One region of the Cupriavidus sp. IK-TO18 genome, then DNA from elsewhere that is predicted to be linked to it. Evidence: predicted binding sites of a transcription regulator. Region 1 holds the regulator's gene; each other region holds the start of a gene.
What was found. Region 1 encodes sigma-54, which starts transcription at its own class of promoters, with help from an activator protein. Its sites were predicted from a motif close to TGGCANGNAANCTGCTTT; they were not measured.

Region 1 (5,461 bases):
CTGATGGAAATCACGCGCAAGGGCATGGCCATGACCGCTGTGGTCGATCCCGACGGCCGTGCCATCGGCGTCTTCACCGACGGCGACCTGCGCCGCCTGCTGGAAACCCCGCGCGACTGGAAGACCGTTCCCATCGGCGAGGTCATGCACCGCAACCCGCATGTGGTCAACCAGAGCCAGCTGGCCGTCGAGGCGGTGCAGGTCATGGAAGCCAACCGCATCAACCAGTTGCTGGTGGTCGACGACGACGGGCGCCTGGTCGGTGCGCTGCATATCCACGACCTGACCCGCGCCAAGGTCATCTGAACGGGGCGCGAGAAGCACCGACAAGCACACCAACAAGCACACCATGCAGGCACTCATCGCCTCCCTCAGCGGCATCGTCATGCGCCTGCTGCCGCTGCTGCTGATGGCCTTCGTCGCCGGCAGCACCTTCTGGCTGGTGCAGATCAACTCGCCCAAGGAAAGCCAGGACACGCAGGCGACCAAGAAGCACGAGCCGGACTATTTCATGGACCGTTTTTCGGCCACGGAACTGGCGCAGGACGGCAGCACCAAGATCCGCTTCACCGGCGAACGCATGGTCCACTTCGAGGACGACCAGACCTACGAGGTCACGCGCCCCGCGCTGCGCGCCTATGAACCGGACCGTCCGCCGGTGACGGCACGGGCCGACCTTGGCCGCATGAACGCCGAAGGCTCGGTGATCGACCTGTACGGCAACGGCCATGTGCTGCGCCAGCAGGGCGCCGACGCCTCCAAGGATCCGCAGCTGACCGCCGCGTCGAGCTATTTCCAGCTGCTGGTCAATGACGACATCGTCAAGACCGACAAGCCGGTAAAGCTGACGCGCGGACCCTCGGTGATGACCGCGAACGGGCTGATCTTCAACAACGTCACCCGCGAAGTACAATTGCTCGGCAATGTACGCGGCACCATCGTCACCGGGCCGTCTCCGGGCCGTACGCCGGGACGCTGACCCGGCCCGCGCGGCCGGCCGCCGCGCAACGGCAATAACGCTGCGCGCCCTGCCTGCCCCGCAAGACCCGCATAACCCGCATAACCCGCATAACCCGGCCTAACCCGCACCACCACGCCCTCTAGCCACCGCTGCCAACATGACTGCATCCCTGACGACTTCGTCCCGCCGACACGCCGCCCCGGCCCTGCTCGCCACGGCCATGGCCATCGGCCTGCTGCTGGCCCAGCCCGCGCTGGCCGAGCGCGCGGACCGCGACAAGCCGATGGTGCTCGAGGCCGACAACGCCAGCTACGACGACGTCAAGCAGATCTATACGCTGACCGGCAACGTGGTGCTGACCAAGGGCACGATGATCCTGAAGTCGGATGCGGCCGAGCTGCGCACCGACCCCGAGGGCTACCAGTTCGCGGTGGCCACCGCCAAGGCTGGCAAGCAGGCCTATATCCGGCAGAAGCGCGAGGGCGTCGACGAATACATCGACGGCTGGGGCGACCGCATCGAATACGACGGCAAGCAGGAGCTGTCCAAGCTGATCGGCAACGCGCGCATGGCGCGCCTGCAGGGCGCCAAGATGCTCGACGAGATCCGCGGCGCGGTGCTGACCTACGACAGCCGCAAGGAGTTTTACACCGCTGCCGGCGGCAGCGACAACACCTCGGCCGCCAATCCGTCGGGCCGCGTGCGCGCGGTGCTGTCGCCGCGGCAGAACCCGAATGCGCAGGGTTCGGGCAGCGGCTCGCCGCTGGACCTGAAGCCGGCGCCCGCGCCCGCCAACAAACCCTGACGCCTCGCGGGGACCGATGCCTTGCAAGGACCGCCTCCCCGCCTGAAACGCTGAACGCCAGACTGCCAATGACCGATACCGCCACCATCGCCGAAAAGCCTTCCGTCCAAGCCACGGCCGTCCTCGAAGGCGGCAGCACGCTGGTCGTGCGCCACCTGAAGAAGCGCTATGGCTCGCGCACGGTGGTCAAGGATGTCTCGCTGGACGTGAAGAGCGGCGAAGTGGTTGGCCTGCTCGGCCCCAACGGCGCGGGCAAGACCACCTCGTTCTACATGATCGTGGGGCTGGTGAACCTGGACGAGGGCGATATCGTGCTCGACGGCGACCACATCAGCGGCCTGCCGATCCACGAACGCGCGCGCATGGGCCTGTCTTACCTGCCGCAGGAAGCATCGGTCTTCCGCAAGCTCAACGTCGAGGAAAACATCCGCGCCGTGCTCGAGCTGCAGGTGGAAAACGGCAAGCCGCTGGCCAGGGCCGAGATCGACCGCAGGCTCGACGCGCTGCTCGACGACCTGCAGATCGCGCACCTGCGCAACAACCCGGCGCTGTCGCTGTCGGGCGGCGAACGCCGCCGCGTGGAAATCGCGCGCGCGCTGGCATCGTCGCCGCGCTTCATCCTGCTGGATGAACCGTTCGCCGGCGTGGACCCGATCGCAGTGGGCGAGATCCAGCGCATCGTCAGCTTCCTGAAGGCGCGCAACATCGGCGTGCTGATCACCGACCACAACGTGCGCGAGACGCTTGGCATCTGCGACCACGCGTACATCATCAGCGAAGGCACCGTGCTTGCCGCCGGGCGGCCCGAAGAGATCATCGCCAACGAATCGGTGCGGCGCGTCTACCTGGGCGAAAACTTCCGCATGTGATGTACTGGCCTGCCCGCGGCGGCAGGCCATTGATTCTGCCTGGTTTCACCCCCATCATCTGCATGTGGGACAGCCCACTGCCGGCGTCGATCAAGCCGCGACATCGATAGCAATTTCCGTTCCAACAACGGAAAGATGCGCATAAAATAGGTCGCATGAAACCGTCGCTACAGCTCCGCCTCTCCCAGCACCTGGCACTGACGCCGCAACTGCAGCAGTCGATCAGGCTGTTGCAGCTTTCGACGCTGGAATTGCAGCAGGAAGTCGAACAGGCGCTCACGGAAAACCCCCTGCTCGAACGCGAGAACGACTGGATCGAAAGCCCGCTGCGCGTGGCCGCCGATGGCTCGGTCAACCTGCAGAGCGCGCCCGCGCCGGCACCGGCCGAACCGCAAGGCAACGGCGAGGCGCGCGCCGAGGGCGCGGGCGATGACGACAGCTACGGCGACAGCAACAGCGGCGACGACTATGGCGGCGACTGGAGCCTCGACGATTTCGCGCGCCGCCCGCAAGGCGACGAAGACGAGAAGACGCCGATGCAGCTGCGTGAGGCCGAGCCCACGCTGCGCGAATACCTGATGGAACAGCTCACGCCGCTGAAGATCTCGGTGCGCGACAAGGGCCTGGCCATCTTCCTGATCGAATCGCTCGACGACGACGGCTACCTGAGCGCGACGCTCGAAGAGATCTGCGCCGAACTGCCCGAAGAACTCGAATTCGAGATCGAGGAAGTACAAGCGATGCTGACGCTGCTGCAGAGCTTCGACCCGCCGGGCGTCGGCGCGCGCAACGCGGCCGAGTGCCTGGGCCTGCAATTGCGCCGGCTGCAGCATCCGCAGCGCGAGCTGGCGCTGAACATCGTGCATAACCACCTCGAGCTGCTGGCCGTGCGCGACTACACGCGCCTGAAAAAAGCGCTGCAGGTAGACGAGCCTGCACTCAAGGCCGCGCATGAACTGATCCGCTCGCTGGCACCCTACCCGGGCCACGCATACAGCCGCCCCGAAGCCGACTTCGTCGTGCCCGATGTGTTCGTGCGCAAGAGCGGCAGCGGCTGGATCGCGCAGCTCAATCCGGATGTGATGCCGCGGCTGCGCATCAATGACATGTACGCGCAGATCCTGCGCGGCGCCAAGGGCGAGTCGGGTACCGCAGGCCTGCAGCAGAAACTGCAGGAAGCGCGCTGGCTGATCAAGAATATCCAGCAAAGGTTCGACACGATCCTGCGTGTCTCGCAGGCCATTGTCGAGCGTCAAAAGAACTTTTTCACGCACGGCGAAATCGCCATGCGCCCCTTGGTTTTGCGGGAGATTGCCGATACACTGGGATTACACGAGTCAACCATCTCCCGGGTGACGACCAATAAATACATGGCAACGCCGATGGGTACTTTCGAACTGAAGTACTTCTTCGGCAGCCACGTGTCCACCGAGACCGGTGGCGCGGCTTCATCAACGGCCATCCGCGCCTTGATCAAGCAACTGATAGGAGCCGAAGACCCGAGGAATCCCCTTTCCGACAGTCGCATCGCCGAACTGCTGGGTGAGCAAGGCTTCGTTGTCGCACGACGCACCGTAGCCAAATATCGCGAAGCCCTGAAGATCCCCGCAGTGAATCTCCGCAAGTCTTTGTAGCCGAGCCCACCGCCTGCCTGGTGAGGCTCTTTCAGAAGGAGAAGCGCTATGAACTTCAAGATCAGTGGACACCACCTTGACATCACGCCGCCGTTGCGTGAGTACGTGGAAACGAAGCTGGAGCGAATCGTCAGGCATTTCGATCAGGTCATTGGCGTTAGCGTGCTGCTCTCTGTCGACAATCACAAGGAAAAGGACAGGCGGCAATATGCGGAAATCAATCTACATCTCAGGGGCAAGGACATCTTCGTTGAAGCGCATCATGAAGACCTGTATGCAGCGATCGACGCACTAGTCGACAAGCTGGACCGTCAGGTACTGCGCTACAAGGACCGCGTGCAAGGCCACGACCGCGAAGCGGTCAAGTACCAGATGGCCGCAGCGCAGATGCAGCAATGAGCGTGCCCGGTGGCCCCGCAGAGGGCCGCTGAATCAAAACTGAACAGGCAAGCCGCGCGTAGCGCGGCTTTTTTGCGCCTGCGGCGCTGTGGCGCCTGCGCAAAGGGCCTGTCACCCGTTTGAGACGGAGTGTTCGCAACGGCCGCGGCAGGGTGTATGCTGCGCCATACATGCAGGGCCGCATCCTGCCCGCGCCCGGTTAAGGTGCGGACGCCAACCGGGCGGCGCTGCGCTGCACAATCACAGGGAGGCTGCTGCTCTATAATGGCCGGACGCCTCGGCGTTGCCGGCGACCGGCAGCCCCTGAGCCACACACTGCCCGGCGGAACGGCGGAACCGCCCGCTAACTGAACTCCTGCGCATCGCCCATGAATCGTTTGGCCAAATTGCTGCCACCCGGCAACATCACCCTCGACGTCAGCGTCACCAGCAAGAAGCGTGTGTTCGAGCAGGCCGGGCTCCTCTTCGAGAACAACCATGGCGTGGCGCGCGCCACCGTGACGGACAACCTGTTTGCGCGCGAGTCACTGGGCTCCACCGGACTTGGCGCCGGCGTGGCGATCCCTCACGGCCGCATCAAGGGGCTCAAGCAGCCGCTGGCCGCCTTCATGCGCCTGGCCGAACCGATTCCGTTCGAATCGCCCGACGGCAAGCCGGTATCGCTGCTGATTTTCCTGCTGGTGCCGGAACAGGCCACGCAGCAGCACCTGGAAATCCTGTCCGAGATCGCGCAGCTGCTGTCGGATCGCGACATGCGCGAAGGACTGGCGACGTTGCCCACTTCCGAAGCCGT
Region 2 (5,461 bases), on a different contig from region 1:
GATCGTGGCCGCCTTCCCGGTGCTGACCGTGACGCTGGCGCTGCTGGGCCTGGACCGCTACATCGGCACCCACTTCTTCACGAACGACGGTGGCGGCAACGCCATGATGTACGTGAACCTGATCTGGATCTGGGGCCACCCCGAGGTGTACATCCTGATCCTGCCGGCGTTCGGTATCTTCTCTGAAGTCATCTCCACGTTCTCGGGCAAGAAGCTGTTCGGCTACAAGGGCATGGTGTACGCGACCGCCGCGATCATGGTGCTGTCGTTCATCGTGTGGCTGCACCACTTCTTCACGATGGGCTCGGGCGCCAACGTCAACGCGTTCTTCGGCATCACGACCATGATCATCTCCATCCCGACCGGGGTGAAGATCTTCAACTGGCTGTTCACCATGTACCGCGGCCGGGTCCAGATGACCTCGCCGGTGCTGTGGACGCTGGGCTTCATGATCACCTTCGTGATCGGTGGCATGACCGGCGTGCTGATGGCCGTGCCGGCTGCAGACTTCGTGCTGCACAACAGCCTGTTCCTGATCGCCCACTTCCACAACGTGATCATCGGCGGCGTGCTGTTCGGCTACCTGGCCGGCATCACCTACTGGTGGCCGAAGGCGTTCGGCTTCACGCTGAACGAGCGCCTGGGCAAGTGCGCCTTCTGGTGCTGGCTGGTCGGCTTCTACTTCGCCTTCATGCCGCTGTACGTGCTGGGCCTGATGGGCATGACCCGCCGACTGAACCACACCGACAACCCGGCCTGGACGCCGTGGCTGTACCTGGCCGTGGTGGGCGTGGTGTTCGTGGCGCTGGGCATCTTCTTCCAGGTGCTGCAGATCGTCGTGTCGATCCGCGACCGCAAGAAGCTGGCAGACGTGACCGGCGATCCGTGGGGCGGCCGTACCCTGGAGTGGGCCACTTCGTCGCCGCCGCCGTTCTACAACTTCGCGCACACACCGGTGGTGCGTGACCTGGACGCGTTCGCCGACATGAAGGCCCGCGGCGAGACCCTGCCGACCGAAGGCTACGAGAAGATCCACATGCCCAAGAACACGGGCGCGGGCTTCATCATCGGCGCCTTCAGCCTGGTGTTCGGCTTTGCCCTGACCTGGCATATCTGGTGGATGGCCATCGTTGGCCTGGTGGGCATGGTGTGGGCGTTTATCCACCGCAGCAACGACGACCATATCGACTACTACGTGCCGGCCACCGAGGTCGAGCAGATCGAAACGCGCCATCTGCAGCGCATTGCTTCGCAGGCCTAAGAACCATGTCGACTCAAGTCCTAGACCGCATCCCCGCGCAGGCCGGAGCCTCGGCCCACGCCGACGCGCATGACCATGCGCACCACGATACCAGTGCCAATACGGTGTATGGCTTCTGGATCTACCTGATGAGCGACTGCATCATCTTCGCCGGGCTGTTCGCCACCTTCGCCGTGCTGCGCGGCGAGCTGGCGGGCGGGCCGTCGGCGAAGGAGCTGTTCGAGCTCAACTACGTGCTGGTGGAGACCTTCATCCTGCTGTTCTCCTCGATCACGTACGGCATGGCGATGATCTCGCTGCAGAACCGCAGCCTCAAGCACGTGCAGACCTGGCTCGGCGTGACGTTCCTGCTGGGCGCGGCGTTCATGGCGATGGAAATCAACGAGTTCCACCACCTGATCGCCGAAGGCGCCGGCCCGGGCCGCAGCGCGTTCCTGTCGTCGTTCTTCACGCTGGTCGGCACCCACGGCCTGCACGTCGCCAGCGGCATGCTGTGGATGATCGTGCTGATGTGGCAGCTGGGCAAGAAGGGCATCACCCCGACGCTCAGCAAGCGCCTGATGTGCCTGTCGCTGTTCTGGCACTTTCTGGACGTGGTCTGGATCGGCGTGTTTACCGTGGTCTACCTGATGGGACATCTGTGATGGCACAACACAACGCACCGGCGGCGCACGCCACTCGTGATTCGCATGGCGCGCATGCCGCGCACGACTCGCACAGCACCCACGCCAGCTTCAAGGGCTACGCGATCGGCTTCATCCTCGCGGTGATCCTGACCGTGATCCCGTTCAAGCTGGTGATGGACGGCAGCATGGACAAGGGCACGATCCTGTGGATCATCCTCGGCATGGCCGCGGTCCAGATCCTGGTCCACCTGAAGTACTTCCTGCACCTGGACACGTCGTCCGACCAGCGCAGCAACGTGATCGCGCTGCTGTTCACGGCGCTGATCCTGGTGATCGTCGTGGCGGGTTCGCTGTGGATCATGCACAACCTGAACACCAACATGATGGTGATGTAAGGACTGGCGTCCTGGCATCGGAAAACGGGGCCCCGCGAGGGGCCCCGTTTTTATTTGCGCCGCCGGCCGTCGGCGTGGTGCCCGGCCCTGGTGCGGCGGTGCGCACCGGCTGGCGTCTTCTGCAAGCGGTCCGCACAGAATTGCGTCGCTGCACGGGAGTGGTGCGTGCGCCGCCCGCACAGCTCTGGTGCACGGGGGCGGCCACGGATCGCGGCACCACCCGCGGGGCGCGCCAGTACGCCGTCTGCCGCCGGCACGGTGGGCACCAGCTCGTTTATCGCAGTGGCACGTTAGTTGCAGATGCATCACCCCGGGGAGCGTAGTCCCTAACCAACACCACAAACGGGAGCTGCAAATGCAACGACGTGACATGCTGAAGCTGTCGGCCATCGCCGCCGCGGCAATGATCGGTGCCAGCCCGCTGGCCATGGCGCAGTCCAAGGAACCGATCAAGGTCGGAATCCTGCACTCGCTGTCCGGCACCATGGCCATCTCGGAAACGTCGCTGAAGGACGTTGCCCTGATGACCATCGACGAGATCAACAAGAGCGGCGGCGTGCTCGGCCGCAAGCTGGAGCCGGTGGTGGTGGACCCGGCCTCCAACTGGCCGCTGTTCGCCGAGAAGGCGCGCCAGCTGGTCAGCAAGGACAAGGTCGCGGTGACCTTCGGCTGCTGGACCTCGGTGTCGCGCAAGTCGGTGCTGCCGGTCTATGAAGAGCTGAATTCGCTGCTGTTTTACCCGGTGCAATACGAAGGCGAGGAGATGTCCAAGAACGTCTTCTACACCGGCGCCGCGCCCAACCAGCAGGCGATCCCGGCGGTGGAATACCTGATGAGCAAGGAGGGCGGCGGCGCCAAGCGCTTCTTCCTGCTCGGCACCGACTACGTCTACCCGCGCACCACCAACAAGATCCTGCGCGCCTTCCTGAAGAGCAAGGGCGTTGCCGACAAGGACATCGAAGAGGTCTACACCCCGTTCGGCCACAGCGACTACCAGACCATCGTCGCCAACATCAAGAAGTTCGCCCAGGGTGGCAAGACCGCGGTGATCTCGACCATCAACGGCGATTCCAACGTGCCCTTCTACAAGGAACTGGGCAACGCCGGCCTGAAGGCCAAGGACGTGCCGGTGGTGGCGTTCTCGGTGGGCGAGGAAGAACTGCGCGGCATCGACACCAAGCCGCTGGTCGGCCACCTGGCGGCGTGGAACTACTTCATGTCGGTCAAGAACGCACAGAACGACGCCTTCAAGAAGCAGTGGGCGGCCTGGGTCAAGGCCAACAACCTGCCGGGCGGCGACAAGCGCGTGACCAACGACCCGATGGAAGCCACCTACGTCGGCATCCATATGTGGGCGCAGGCCGTGAAGAAGGCCGGCACCACCGATACCGACAAGGTGCGCGCGGCGATGTACGGCCAGACCTTCAAGGCGCCGGACGGCTTCACGCTGACCATGGGCGAGAACCACCACCTGTACAAGCCGGTGATGATCGGCGAGGTGAAGGGCGATGGCCAGTTCTCGGTGGTGTGGAAGACGCCGAAGGCGGTGCGCGCGCAGCCGTGGAGCCCGTTTATCGCCGGGAATGAAGGGAAGCCGGACAAGGTGATGTAAGCCTCGTTTGCTTGCCACCATCCGGCTCCCCTCTCCCGCTTGCGGGAGAGGGGCTGGGGGAGAGGGCGGGCGCTGGCAAATGCGACGGCGCTCACTTCGTCATAGATGCCGGCCCCCTCCCCCGACCCCTCTCCCGCGCGCGGGAGAGGGGAGCAAACAAACAGCTCGCTTCATTCCTGCCAATCGCAAGCTCCTATGCGCAATCCCTTATCCGTTCGAGTCGTGCCCTGGCTGCGCGCCCTGCTGGCAGCGCTGCTGCTGGCCTCGGCGCCGTGGGCCGCCGCGCTGACGCAGGCCGACCTGAAGCCGCTGGCCGAAGACGACTTCGACGCCAAGACCGCCGCGCTGTCCGCGCTGGCCAAGGCATCGCCCGCTGAAGCTGCACCGATCCTGAAAGCCCTGCAGGAGGACACCCTGCAATATGCGCCGTCGATCGGCATGGTGCGCCAGGACGGCGACAAGGTGGTCGATGCCATTACCGGCAAGTCCGTCACGGTCAAGCCGGACGAACTTGAATCCCTGACCCTGAACAACAGCCTGCGCGCACTGGTCGACAGCGCCGCCAGCAGCCTGCTGCTGCAATCGCCCGACATCGCGGTGCGCGCGCAGGCAATCGGCACCTTGCGCGAACAGCCGGAAAGCGCGTCGCTTGCCGCCGTGGAAGCCGCGCGCAAGGCCGAGGCCGATGCCGGCCTGCGCGCCAGCCTGGACGTGATCTGGGCCAACCTGGTGCTGGCAGAGCCCGCGGATCCAGGCGCGCACGATGCGCGGCTCGAAGCGATCCGCATCCTCGCCACGGACAGCAACCCGCAGAGCCGCCAGAAGCTTGCGCCGCTGGTCGAGCGCGACAGCGCCGGCAACTACCGCGAAGCGGATGCGGACGTGCGCCTGGCCGCGCAGCAGGCGCTGGACCAGCTGCGCAGCGACCAGCGCCGCGCCGAGCTGATCGGCAACCTGTTCGCCGGCCTGAGCCTGGGCAGCGTGCTGCTGCTGGCAGCGCTGGGCCTCGCCATCACCTATGGCCTGATCGGCGTCATCAACATGGCGCACGGCGAGTTCCTGATGATCGGCGCCTACGCGACCTACGTGGTGCAGTCGCTGTTCCGCGCCTATGCGCCGGATGCGTTCGCGTGGTACCTGCCCGCGGCGCTGCCGGCATCGTTCCTGGCGGCGGCGGCAGTCGGCTTCGTGCTGGAGCGGCTGGTGCTGCGCCACCTGTACGGCCGCCCGCTCGAAACGCTGCTGGCCACCTTCGGCATCAGCCTGCTGCTGATGCAGGCGGTGCGAACGCTGTTCGGCGCGCAGAACGTGGAAGTGGCCAATCCCGGCTGGATGAGCGGCGGCTTCGAATGGATGCCGGGACTGGTGATCCCGTACAACCGCGTGGTCATCATCCTGTTCGCGCTGGCGGTGGTGGCGGTGGCGTGGGCGGTGCTCAACCGCACGCGGCTGGGGCTGTTCGTGCGTGCCACCACGCAGAACCGCACCATGGCGGCGTGCGTGGGCGTGCGCACGTGGAAGGTCGACAGCTACGCCTTCGCCTTCGGTGCCGGCATCGCCGGGCTCG
Region 3 (5,461 bases), on a different contig from region 1:
TCGTCGGCTACTCGATGTCGGCCGGTTTCGGGTCGGCGGGGATGTTCGCGTATATCTCGGGTTCGCCGTTCGTGCTGATCGAGCTGCACGGCATTGCGCCGTCGCACTATGGCTTCGTGTTCGGCGCCAATGCGCTGGGCCTGATCGTCATGTCGCAGCTCAACAGCCGGCTGGTGCACGGTCGCACGCTCGACCAGGTCCTGGGACGGGCGCTGCTGGCGCCTTGCGCCGCGGGCGCGGTGCTGGCCGTGGCGGCGCTGGCCGGACTGGCGACGCTGCCGGTGCTGCTGGCGGCGTTCTTCGTCTTTATCGGTGCGCTGGGCTGCGTCACGCCCAATGCTTCGGCGCTGGCGCTGGCGCACCAGGGGCATCGCGCCGGCACGGCTTCGGCACTGATGGGTACGCTGCAGTTTTCGCTGGGCACGCTCGGCGGCGCGGCCGTGAGCGTGTGGCGCGACGGCACCGCGCTGCCGCTGGCCGTGGTGATGGCGCTATGCGGCGCTGGCGCGGTGTTGATGCGTTACTACGGCAGCTCCGGCGCTGGCCGGGCGGCTGCCTGACGAATCAGGCGGCCTGCTGCAAGGCGGCGGCCTGCTGTACGACCACCATGTGTGCCGGCATGGGCGCGGCATAGCCGGCCTGGCCGAAGCACTCGCGGATGATGCGGTTGGTGTCGAAGTACACCTGCCAGTAATGGTCGTTGTGGCAATGTGGGCGTACCGCCAGCACCGGCCCGACCAGCGTGAATTCCAGGATCTCCACGTCGACCGCGGGTTCCGGCAGCACGTTCGGGATCTGCGCGATGCGCGACTTGAGCAGCGCCGCCGCATCGGCCACGTCGGTGCTGCCCGCCAGCTGGGCCTTCAGTTCCACGCGCCGGTACGGATTGGCGGTGAAGTTCTGGATGGTATCGCTGAAGATCTTGTTATTGCCGATCACGGTCTGCACGTTGTCCGGCGTATCGAGCGACGTGGCGAACAGCCCGATCTCGCGCACCGTGCCGGTGACGCCGCCAATGGTAACGAAGTCACCCACCTTGAACGGCCGCAGCACCACCAGGAACGCGCCGGCCGCGAAATTCGACATCAGTCCCGACCATGCCATGCCAATGGCCACGCCGGCGGCGGCAATCAGCGCGGCGAAGGTGGTGGTCTGGATGCCGAAGTAGCCGAGGATGCCGATCACCAGCACCACGTTCAGCGTGACCGTGACGATCGAACCCACATAGCGCAGCAGCGTCGGGTCGACCTTCTGCTTGCCGAGCGCGTTCTGCACCATCCGTACCACAAAATGGATCAGCCATCGGCCGATGACCCAGAACGCTAGGGCTGCCAGGATCTTGACCCCGAACTGCGTGGCATAGGCGACCACCAGGGTCTTGAGGTTGTCGAAAGTCGTGGCATCCATCGGCGTGTCCTCTCGGTTTGGGTGAGTGGTGCAGCCCTGCGCGCTGACGCGGCGCAATACGTGGGCACGGCAATTATTGGAATGCCGTGCCTCGAAGTGCAAGCAAATAATTGTCAAGGCAAGCGGGCCGGCAGGCCAGCTTGCCCAGGCGCTGCCGGGCGGCGCAACCGCCTTACCAGTTGGTTTCGCGCTCCGGCGTGGCGGAGATGCGGTGCAGCGTCAGGTCCGCGCCGTTGAACTCGCCTTCGGCATCGAGCCGGATGCCGACCAGCTTCTTGAGCGCGCCGTATACCAGCGTGCCACCCGCCAGCGCCACCACGATCCCCAGCACCGTGCCGATCAGCTGCGCGCCGAGCGACACGCCGCCCAGCCCGCCCAGTGCCCTGGCCCCGAAAATGCCCGCGGCGATGCCGCCCCAGGCGCCGCACAGCCCGTGCAGCGGCCAGACGCCCAGCACATCGTCGATATGCCACCTGTTCTGCGCCAGCGTAAACATATAGACGAAGAGGGCGCCCGCAACTCCGCCCGTGATCAGTGCGCCCAGCGGGTGCATCAGGTCCGAACCGGCGCATACCGCCACCAGCCCGGCCAGCGGGCCGTTGTAGGCAAAGCCGGGATCATTGCGCCCGGCGGCCCACGCCGCCAGCGTGCCACCGGCCATCGCCATCAGCGAATTGATCGCAACCAGGCCGCTGATCTTGTCGACGGTCTGCGCGCTCATCACGTTGAAGCCGAACCAGCCCACTGCCAGGATCCACGCACCCAGCGCCAGGAACGGGATATTGGAAGGCGGATGGGCGCTGATGCGCCCGTCCTTCTGGTAGCGCCCGCGCCGCGCGCCGAGCAGCAGCACCGCCGGCAGCGCGATCCAGCCGCCCAGCGCATGCACGACCACCGAGCCGGCAAAGTCATGGAAGGGCGCGCCGGCAACCTGTGTGATCCAGTCCTGCACCCCGTAGCGCTGGTTCCACGCAATGCCTTCGAAGAAGGGATAGACAAAACCAACCAGAACGAAGGTCGCGACCAGTTGCGGATTGAAGCGCGAACGTTCGGCAATACCGCCCGAGATAATCGCCGGAATGGCGGCGGCAAAAGTCGCCAGGAAAAAGAACTTGACCAGGTCGTAACCGCTTTTCTGGGCCAGCGTTTCTGCCCCGGACATGAATTGCACGCCGTAGGCAATGGTGTAACCGATAAAGAAATAGGCAATCGTGGAAACTGCGAAATCCACCAGAATCTTTACCAGTGCATTGACCTGGTTTTTCTTGCGCACCGTGCCTAGCTCGAGGAAAGCAAAGCCGGCGTGCATGGCCAGCACCATGATGGCGCCAAGCAGGATAAACATGGCGTCGGTGCCGGTCTTCCAGTTGTCCATAGTGACCTCATGCTCAAAATGGGCGCATGGGTATGCAAAAAGCATTCCAGTTGCGGCTGCATCCTGGTGCCGGCTGCACCGGAGTGGGCGGAATCCGCACCGGAATGCCGCGCGCAGGGAACCGGGCCCGCAGGACGTCGGAGCCGGGCGCCGGCGGCCGTGCCTGATATGCGCCAGAATGGCGCTTCGCCGGCATGTTCGGCTGACCCGTTTTGGTGCGACGCCCCAATTCCGGGCGTTTGCCGGGTCCGGGCCCGTGACAGCGTTGCCTTGCGGCGCAACGCCGCAGCCAGCCGAAGCGGGCCCGTGACAAGCGCGAAAAGAGCGGGAAATTGCCCGCTAACCGGCCTCAAGCAAGGATTTGCGGGTTTTTTCGTTGCATTGGTGCCACTGGGGATTGCTCAACGCACAAGGGGCAGATTAGACTGCGCCGATCGATGTTTTGCCGCCAGGCAAGCACATCGGTGACGACGACCAACAAGGGAAATCAGCCATGAATAAAGGTGAACTGGTATCGGCCATCGCCACGGAAGCAGAACTGAGCAACGCCGCCGCTGAGCGCGCGCTCAACGCAGCGCTGGACAGCATCAAGAAGGCAGTGGCAAAGGGTGATTCGGTCACGCTCGTAGGTTTTGGCAGCTTCAGCGCCGGCAAGCGCGCCGCGCGCACCGGACGCAATCCGCGCACCGGCGAAACCATCAAGATCCCGGCCGCCAAGACGGTCAAGTTTTCCGCCGGACAGGGTTTCAAGGACGCGGTGAACAAGAAGAAGTAAGCAGTTTGCGTCCACAGCGTGAAAGAGCGGCCAGGCAGGCCGCTTTTTTGTTTTGCGCGCCGTGCGCGATGACCGGCAACGGCGGGGCCGATCCGGGTTAAACTGCCGGCGCCTGGATGCCGCCAGCCGGCCCGGGCGACCGCCCCCGCAATCCGCGCCCCCGATCCGAACTCCCCGCATCATGAACGACCTGTCCCACCAGCTTTCCATGACCGTGCTGATGACGCCGGACATGGCCAATTTCTCCGGCAACGTCCACGGCGGTACCATCCTGAAGTACCTGGACATGGTCGCGTATGCCTGCGCCAGCCGCTATGCGGGCCGCTACGTGGTGACGCTGTCGGTTGACCAGGTGGTGTTCCGCCAGCCCATCCACGTGGGCGAGCTGGTGACCTTCCTGGCCTCGGTCAACTTTACCGGCCGCAGCTCGATGGAGATCGGCATCAAGGTCGTGACCGAGAATATCCGCAGCAAGCTGGTGCGCCACACCAACAGCTGCTACTTCACCATGGTGGCGGTCGACGACAACGGCGCCCCGGCGGAAGTGCCGCCGCTTGAGCCGCGCGATGAAGTCGAGCGCCAGCGCTTTGCCGCCGCCCAGCAGCGCCGTGCACTGCGCCAGGAAATGGAAAAGCGCCACGGCGACATCAAGTCGTCGGTGACCTGACACGTTGCCATCCACCATGATGAAGCGATCCTGCACGATCCTGGCCCTGGCCGCCTGCGCGGCGGCCACGGGCGGCGCGCATGCCGAGGAGATCGGCAGCGTCAGCACCAATTTCCGCGTGACCGGCTCCGACAAGGTCGTCATCGAAGCCTATGACGACCCACAGGTCGAGGGCATCACCTGCTACGTGTCGCGGGCCCGCACCGGCGGCATCAAGGGCCAGCTGGGCATGGCAGAAGACCCGCCGGAAGCCTCGATCGCGTGCCGGCAGGTGGGGACCATCGCCTTCAAGGGGCCGCTGAAGCAGCAGGACAACGTCTTTTCCGAGCGCATGTCGGTGCTGTTCAAGACCCTGCATGTGGTGCGCGCGGTCGATCGCAAGCGCAATACGCTGGTCTACTTGACCTATTCGGACCGCATCGTCAGCGGCAGCCCGCAGAACAGCGTGACCGCCGTGCCGGTTCCGGCCGGCACGACGATTCCCGTCAAGTAGAGCGCCGCCAGCTGGTCAGGCTGCCTGGTCGAACAGCTTGCGCAGGTTCGACTTGAGGATCTTGCCATTGGCATTGCGCGGCAGCATCTCCCGGTAGAGCAGGATGCGCACCGGCACCTTGAACGCCGCCAGCCGCTCGCGCACGAACTCCTGCAATTCGGCTTCGGTTGCGTGCATGCCTGGCTTGAGGCTGACCACGGCCGCCGGTTCCTCGCCCAGCGTCTTGTGCGCCATGCCGACCACCGCTGCGTCCATCACCGCAGGATGTTCGTACAGCGTGCTTTCCACCTCGATGCAATAGATGTTCTCGCCGCCGCGGATCAGCATGTCTTTCATGCGGTCGACGATATAGACATAGCCTTCCTCGTCCAGCCGCGCGATGTCGCCGGTGCGCAGCCAGCCGTCGACAAAGGTCTGCGCCGTGGCTTCGGGCTTGTTCCAGTAGCCGCGCACGACGTTGGCGCCGCGTACCAGCAGTTCGCCGGTCTCGCCCGGCGGCAGCGCCTGGCCGCGTCCGTCGACCACCTTCATTTCGCCGATCGGCAGCGCCGGACCGCTGCTGTCGGGCCGCAGCACGTATTCCTCGGCGCTGTGGCTGGTGAAGGTCGAAGAGGTTTCGGTCATGCCCCAGCCGATGCCGGGCGCGGCCGTCGGGAACACGTCGCCGATGCGCCGCACCAGTTCCGGCGACGCCGGCGCGCCGCCGTAGTTGACGTTCTCCAGCGAAGACAGGTCGAAGCGCGC
Region 4 (5,461 bases), on a different contig from region 1:
CAGGGCGTGACGGTCGACTATATCGGCGATGCACGCACCGATGCCGCACTGCGGCACGCCGGCCTCTACCTCGGCGCGGAATGGAGCGAGAGCGGCGCCGGCACCTGCGCGGTGGGAACGGCGCTGGTCACCGGCCAGGCACTGACGGTGCACCAGGCCGACCATTTCGATGCAACCCATATCCCGCTGACCTGCACCGCCGCGCCGCTGTTCGACACGCACGGCAACCTGCACGCCATCCTCGACATCTCCGCGCTGACCTCGCCGCACGCCAAGGACAGCCAGGGGCTGGCGTTGCAGCTGGTACGCATCTATGCCGCGCATATCGAGAACGCCAACTTCCTGCGCGCGCACCGGCGCGACTGGATCCTGAAGCTGAACGTGGCGCCGGAGTTCGTCGACGTCAATCCCGAATACCTGCTGGCGCTGGACGAGGTCGGCCGCATCGTCGGCCACAACCACCGCGCCCGGCTGATGCTGGAGGGCGAGCTGGGCGGCGCGGCCGGCGCCACCGTGCTCGGCCAGCGGTTCGAGACGCTGTTCGGCGCCCGGCTGGAAGACCTGGGCAACTATGTCTACTCCCGGCCCAGCGAGCAGCGGCTGGTGGCGCTGAACCGCAGCGGCGGGCTGCTATACCTGAGCGTGATGCCACCCGCGCTGCGCTGGCAGGCTCCCGCGAAGGAAGCGCCGGTGGTTATGCCCGAGGCGCTGGCCGCGCTGACCGGCGGTGACGCTGCGCTGCAGCAGCAATTGCAGCGCGCCGCGCGGCTGGTCGATTCGCCGATCAACCTGCTGATCCACGGCGAGACCGGCAGCGGCAAGGAATTCTTCGCCAAGGCCCTGCACCAGGCCAGCGCGCGCCGCGGCGGCCCGTTCATCGCGGTGAACTGCGCGGCGATCCCGGAAACGCTGATCGAGAGCGAACTGTTCGGCCACCTGCCCAACAGCTTCTCCGGCGCCGGCCCGCGCGGCAAGCGTGGGCTGATCCAGGAAGCCGACGGCGGCACGCTGTTTCTGGACGAGATCGGCGATATGCCGCGCGAGCTCCAGTCGCGGCTGCTGCGCGTGCTGGCCGAGGGCGAGGTGCTGCCGGTCGGCGCCGCGCGGCCCGTGCCGGTGCGGCTGCGCGTCATTTCCGCGACGCACCACGGCCTGGAGCAACTGGTCGCCGAAGGACGCTTCCGCGAAGACCTCTTTTACCGCCTGAACGGCGCCCGTTTTGAACTGCCGCCGCTGCGCGCACGCCACGACCTCGACTGGCTGCTGGCCAAGCTGCTGCAGGAAGGCGCCGCCGCACCCGTGACGCTGTCGCCGGCGGCACGCGAGCGGCTGCATCGCCATCGCTGGCCGGGCAACCTGCGCGAGCTGCGCAACGTGCTGGAATACGCGCGCGCCGTCTGCACCGGCGGCTATATCGATGAGCAGGACTTGCCCGACGGCCTCGGCATCGCGGCCATCGCCGCTGCGCCGGCACAAGCTGTGCAGGTTGCCGGCGACAGCGCCGCCGCGCCATTCGACCCGCACCAGCTGCCGCCGGAAGGCATGCTGCTGATGCAGTACCTGCGCGCTTCCGGCTGGAACCTGAGCGCGGTCGCGCGCCAGATCGGCATCAGCCGCATGACGCTGTACCGTCGCATGGAGCGCTACGGCATCCAGTCGCCGAACCGCCGCGACGGGGGCCGACGATGAAGGCGGCAAGCCCATCCACTGAGCGGTCGCGCGATACGGTTGTCTACCCGCTGTACACCTGTGCTGTGACACCTGTCACACCGCACTGCCCCGCCTTGCCTTTTCGTCGCGGGTAATCCCTCGGTTTTTGCGCATTTTTCGCCCTGCGCGCGCTGGCACAGCCATTGCAATTTGCCTGTCACCACAACGACAACAGGAGACAGGCAATGGGGCACGCAGCCGGCGCCGGCACGCCACTGGTCGGCATCATCGCCAACCCGATTTCCGCGCGCGATATCCGCCGCGTGATCGCCAACGCCAACAGCCTGCAACTGGCCGATCGCGTCAATATCGTGCTGCGCCTGCTGTCCGCGCTGGCGGCATGCGGCGTGGGCCGCGTGCTGATGATGCCGGACCGCGAAGGACTGCGCGTCATGCTGGCGCGGCACCTGGCGCGCCGGCAGGGACCCGACTCCGGCCTGCCTGCCGTCGAATACCTCGACATGCCCGTGACCGCGCGCGTCGACGACACGCTGCACGCCGCGCGCTGCATGGCCGATGCCGGCGTGGCCGCCATCATCGTGCTCGGCGGCGACGGCACCCACCGCGCGGTGGTGCGCGAATGCGGCGGGGTTCCCATCGCCGGCCTGTCGACCGGCACCAACAACGCCTACCCCGAGATGCGCGAGCCGACCATCATCGGCCTCGCCACCGGGCTCTACGCCACCGGGCGCGTTTCCGACAAGCACGCGCTGGCCTCCAACAAGCGGCTCGACATCGTCATCCGCGACGGCGATGGCGGCTTTCGCCGCGACATCGCGCTGGTGGATGCGGTGATCTCGCACGAACACTTCATCGGCGCGCGCGCCTTGTGGAAGACCGACACGCTCGCAGCGGTCTATGTGTCGTTCGCCGATCCGCAGGCCATCGGCCTGTCGGCCATTGCCGGACTGCTCGAACCGCTGGGCCGGCGCGAGCCCGGCGGCCTGGCGATCGAGCTGGCCGCGCCGGGCGAGGGCGAATTCGACCTGCGCGCGCCGATCGCGCCGGGACTGTTGTGCACGGTGCCGGTCGCCGGCTGGCAGCGTCTCGAACACGGCCGCCCGCACCGCGTGCGCCAGCGCAGCGGCATTGTCGCGCTCGACGGCGAACGCGAGCTGGCCTTCGGCCCTGACGACGAAGTCACCGTGACCCTGCATGAACACGCTTTTCGCAGCATCGACGTGGCGGGCTGCATGCGCTATGCCGCGCAGCATCGGCTGATGCGCAGCAGCAACCCGTTGCTTTCCTGCCTTTCCTGAAGTGCAAACCTTGATAGAACGAAGGAGACAGACATGACAGCCAGAGCTTCACAAGCTTCCGCCTTGCTGCCGCTCGACAAGGAGACCCTGCTGACGGTGTACCGGAAGATGCGCACCATCCGCGATTTCGAGGAACGCCTGCACGTGGACTTCGCGCGTGGCGACATCCCGGGCTTCGTCCACCTGTACGCAGGCGAGGAGGCCGCGGGCGTCGGCATCCTGCACCACCTGCACGATGGCGACCGCATTGCCAGCACGCACCGCGGCCACGGCCACTGCATTGCCAAGGGTGTGGATCCGGTGGCGATGATGATGGAGATCTATGGCAAGAAGGGCGGTTCATGCAACGGCAAGGGCGGCTCGATGCATATCGCCGACCTGTCCAAGGGCATGATGGGCGCCAACGGCATCCTGGGCGCGGGTGCGCCGCTGGTCTGCGGCGCCGCGCTGGCGGCCAAGTTCCGCGGCAAGGGCGAGGTCGGCATCACCTTCTGCGGCGACGGCGCTTCCAACCAGGGCACCTTCCTGGAAAGCCTGAACCTGGCCGCGGTGTGGAACCTGCCGGTGATCTTCGTGATCGAGAACAACGGCTATGCCGAGTCGACCTCGCGTGACTATGGCACCGCGGTGGACAGCTACGTCGACCGCGCCGCCGGCTTCGGCATCCCCGGCGTGACTGTCGACGGCACCGACTTCTTCGCCGTGCACGAGGCCGCGGGCGAAGTGATCCGCCGCGCGCGCGAAGGCGGCGGCCCGTCGCTGCTCGAATGCAAGATGGTGCGCTTCTACGGCCATTTCGAGGGCGATGCGCAGACCTATCGCGCCGCCGGCGAACTCGACGATATCCGCGCCAACAAGGACTGCCTGAAGCTGTTCGCCCGCACCGTGACGCAGGCCGGCGTGGTCGCGCGCGAGGAACTCGACACCATCGACCGCGAAGTCGCCGCGCTGATCGAGCACGCCGTGCAGGAAGCCAAGGCCGCGCCGCTGCCCGGCCCGGAAGACCTGCTCACCGACGTCTACGTCAGCTACTGATCGCCTCTCGCCAACCAGACGGCTAACCGAACTATCAGGAGACAAACATGGCTCGCAAACTGAGCATCAAGCTGGCGATCAACGAGGCGATCGACCAGGAAATGACCCGCGACCCCAGCGTCATCATGCTGGGCGAAGACATCGTCGGCGGCGCCGGCGCGGATGGCGAGAAGGACGCCTGGGGCGGCGTGCTGGGCGTGACCAAGGGACTCTATGCCAAGCATGGCGACCGGCTGCTGGATACGCCGTTGTCGGAGTCGGCCTATGTGGGCGCGGCCATCGGCGCCGCGGCCTGTGGCATGCGCCCGATCGCCGAGCTGATGTTCATCGACTTCATGGGCGTGTGCTTCGACCAGATCTTCAACCAGGCGGCCAAGTTCCGCTACATGTTCGGTGGCAAGGCCGAAACCCCGGTGGTGATCCGCGCCATGGTCGGCGCGGGCTTTCGTGCCGCCGCGCAGCACAGCCAGATGCTGACGCCACTGTTCACGCATATCCCCGGGCTCAAGGTGGTATGCCCGTCAACGCCGTATGACACCAAGGGCCTGCTGATCCAGGCGATCCGCGACAACGACCCGGTGATCTTCTGCGAGCACAAGAACCTGTACGGGCTGGAAGGCGAGGTGCCGGAGGGCGCGTACGCGATCCCGTTTGGCGAGGCCAATATCGTGCGCGACGGCAAGGACGTGTCGATCGTCACCTACGGGCTGATGGTGCACCGCGCGCTGGAGGCGGCGGCCACGCTGGCGAAGGAAGGCATCGAAGCGGAAGTGATCGACCTGCGCACGCTGTCGCCGCTGGACATGGACACGGTGCTGGAATCGGCCGAGAACACCGGCCGCCTGGTGGTGGTGGATGAAGCCAGCCCGCGCTGCAATATCGCCACCGATATCTCCGCGCAGGTCGCGCAGCAGGCCTTCGGCGCGCTCAAGGCCGGCATCGAGATGGTGTGCCCGCCGCATACGCCGGTGCCGTTCTCGCCGACGCTGGAAGACCTGTATATCCCCGGCGCCGCGCAGATCGCTGCTGCCGCGCGCAAGACGGTGAAGGGAGGCAAGCAGTGATGGCAAGCGCAGCAATTACCCCGATCGTGATGCCCAAGTGGGGCCTGTCGATGAAGGAAGGCACGGTCAATGCCTGGCTGGTCGACGAGGGCGCCGAGATCAGCGTGGGCATGCCGATCCTCGATGTGGAAACCGACAAGATCGCCAATGCGGTGGAGGCGCCGGACGCCGGCACGCTGCGCCGCAAGGTGGCGCAGGCCGGCGACGTGCTGCCGGTCAAGGCGCTGCTTGGCGTGCTGGCCCCGGCGGAGGTGAGCGATGCGGATATCGACGCGTATGTATCGGCTTATGAAGCGCCCGCGGACGACGGCGACGAGGAAGACGCTGCCGCCGCGTACCAGTTCGCCGACGTGGACGGCGTCCGCGTCCGCTACGCCCGCAAGGGCAGCGGCG

Region 2: a site for sigma-54 is predicted at 2,566-2,583, ahead of urtA (urea ABC transporter substrate-binding protein). Genes of this name have one in related genera too.
Region 3: a site for sigma-54 is predicted at 2,814-2,831, ahead of IPF36_RS04340 (ammonium transporter). Genes of this name have one in related genera too.
Region 4: a site for sigma-54 is predicted at 1,843-1,860, ahead of IPF36_RS12560 (ATP-NAD kinase family protein). Genes of this name have one in related genera too.

The regions. Positions count from the first base shown of each region.
Region 1 is NZ_JADGMP010000030.1:101,342-106,802, reverse strand. It holds gene IPF36_RS23115 (SIS domain-containing protein) at 1-306, shown strand, start outside; gene lptC (LPS export ABC transporter periplasmic protein LptC) at 350-979, shown strand; gene lptA (lipopolysaccharide transport periplasmic protein LptA) at 1,119-1,766, shown strand; gene lptB (LPS export ABC transporter ATP-binding protein) at 1,835-2,635, shown strand; gene IPF36_RS23095 (RNA polymerase factor sigma-54) at 2,791-4,269, shown strand; gene raiA (ribosome-associated translation inhibitor RaiA) at 4,318-4,668, shown strand; gene ptsN (PTS IIA-like nitrogen regulatory protein PtsN) at 5,037-5,461, shown strand, end outside.
Region 2 is NZ_JADGMP010000015.1:80,878-86,338, reverse strand. It holds gene cyoB (cytochrome o ubiquinol oxidase subunit I) at 1-1,261, shown strand, start outside; gene cyoC (cytochrome o ubiquinol oxidase subunit III) at 1,267-1,905, shown strand; gene cyoD (cytochrome o ubiquinol oxidase subunit IV) at 1,905-2,282, shown strand; gene urtA (urea ABC transporter substrate-binding protein) at 2,638-3,894, shown strand; gene urtB (urea ABC transporter permease subunit UrtB) at 4,090-5,461, shown strand, end outside.
Region 3 is NZ_JADGMP010000006.1:81,920-87,380, reverse strand. It holds gene IPF36_RS04350 (Bcr/CflA family multidrug efflux MFS transporter) at 1-560, shown strand, start outside; gene IPF36_RS04345 (mechanosensitive ion channel family protein) at 565-1,407, opposite strand; gene IPF36_RS04340 (ammonium transporter) at 1,580-2,782, opposite strand; gene IPF36_RS04335 (HU family DNA-binding protein) at 3,276-3,557, shown strand; gene IPF36_RS04330 (acyl-CoA thioesterase) at 3,739-4,224, shown strand; gene IPF36_RS04325 (CreA family protein) at 4,244-4,717, shown strand; gene IPF36_RS04320 (class I adenylate-forming enzyme family protein) at 4,733-5,461, opposite strand, start outside.
Region 4 is NZ_JADGMP010000014.1:171,274-176,734, forward strand. It holds gene IPF36_RS12555 (sigma-54-dependent Fis family transcriptional regulator) at 1-1,689, shown strand, start outside; gene IPF36_RS12560 (ATP-NAD kinase family protein) at 1,896-2,969, shown strand; gene IPF36_RS12565 (thiamine pyrophosphate-dependent dehydrogenase E1 component subunit alpha) at 3,003-4,004, shown strand; gene IPF36_RS12570 (alpha-ketoacid dehydrogenase subunit beta) at 4,052-5,068, shown strand; gene IPF36_RS12575 (acetoin dehydrogenase dihydrolipoyllysine-residue acetyltransferase subunit) at 5,068-5,461, shown strand, end outside.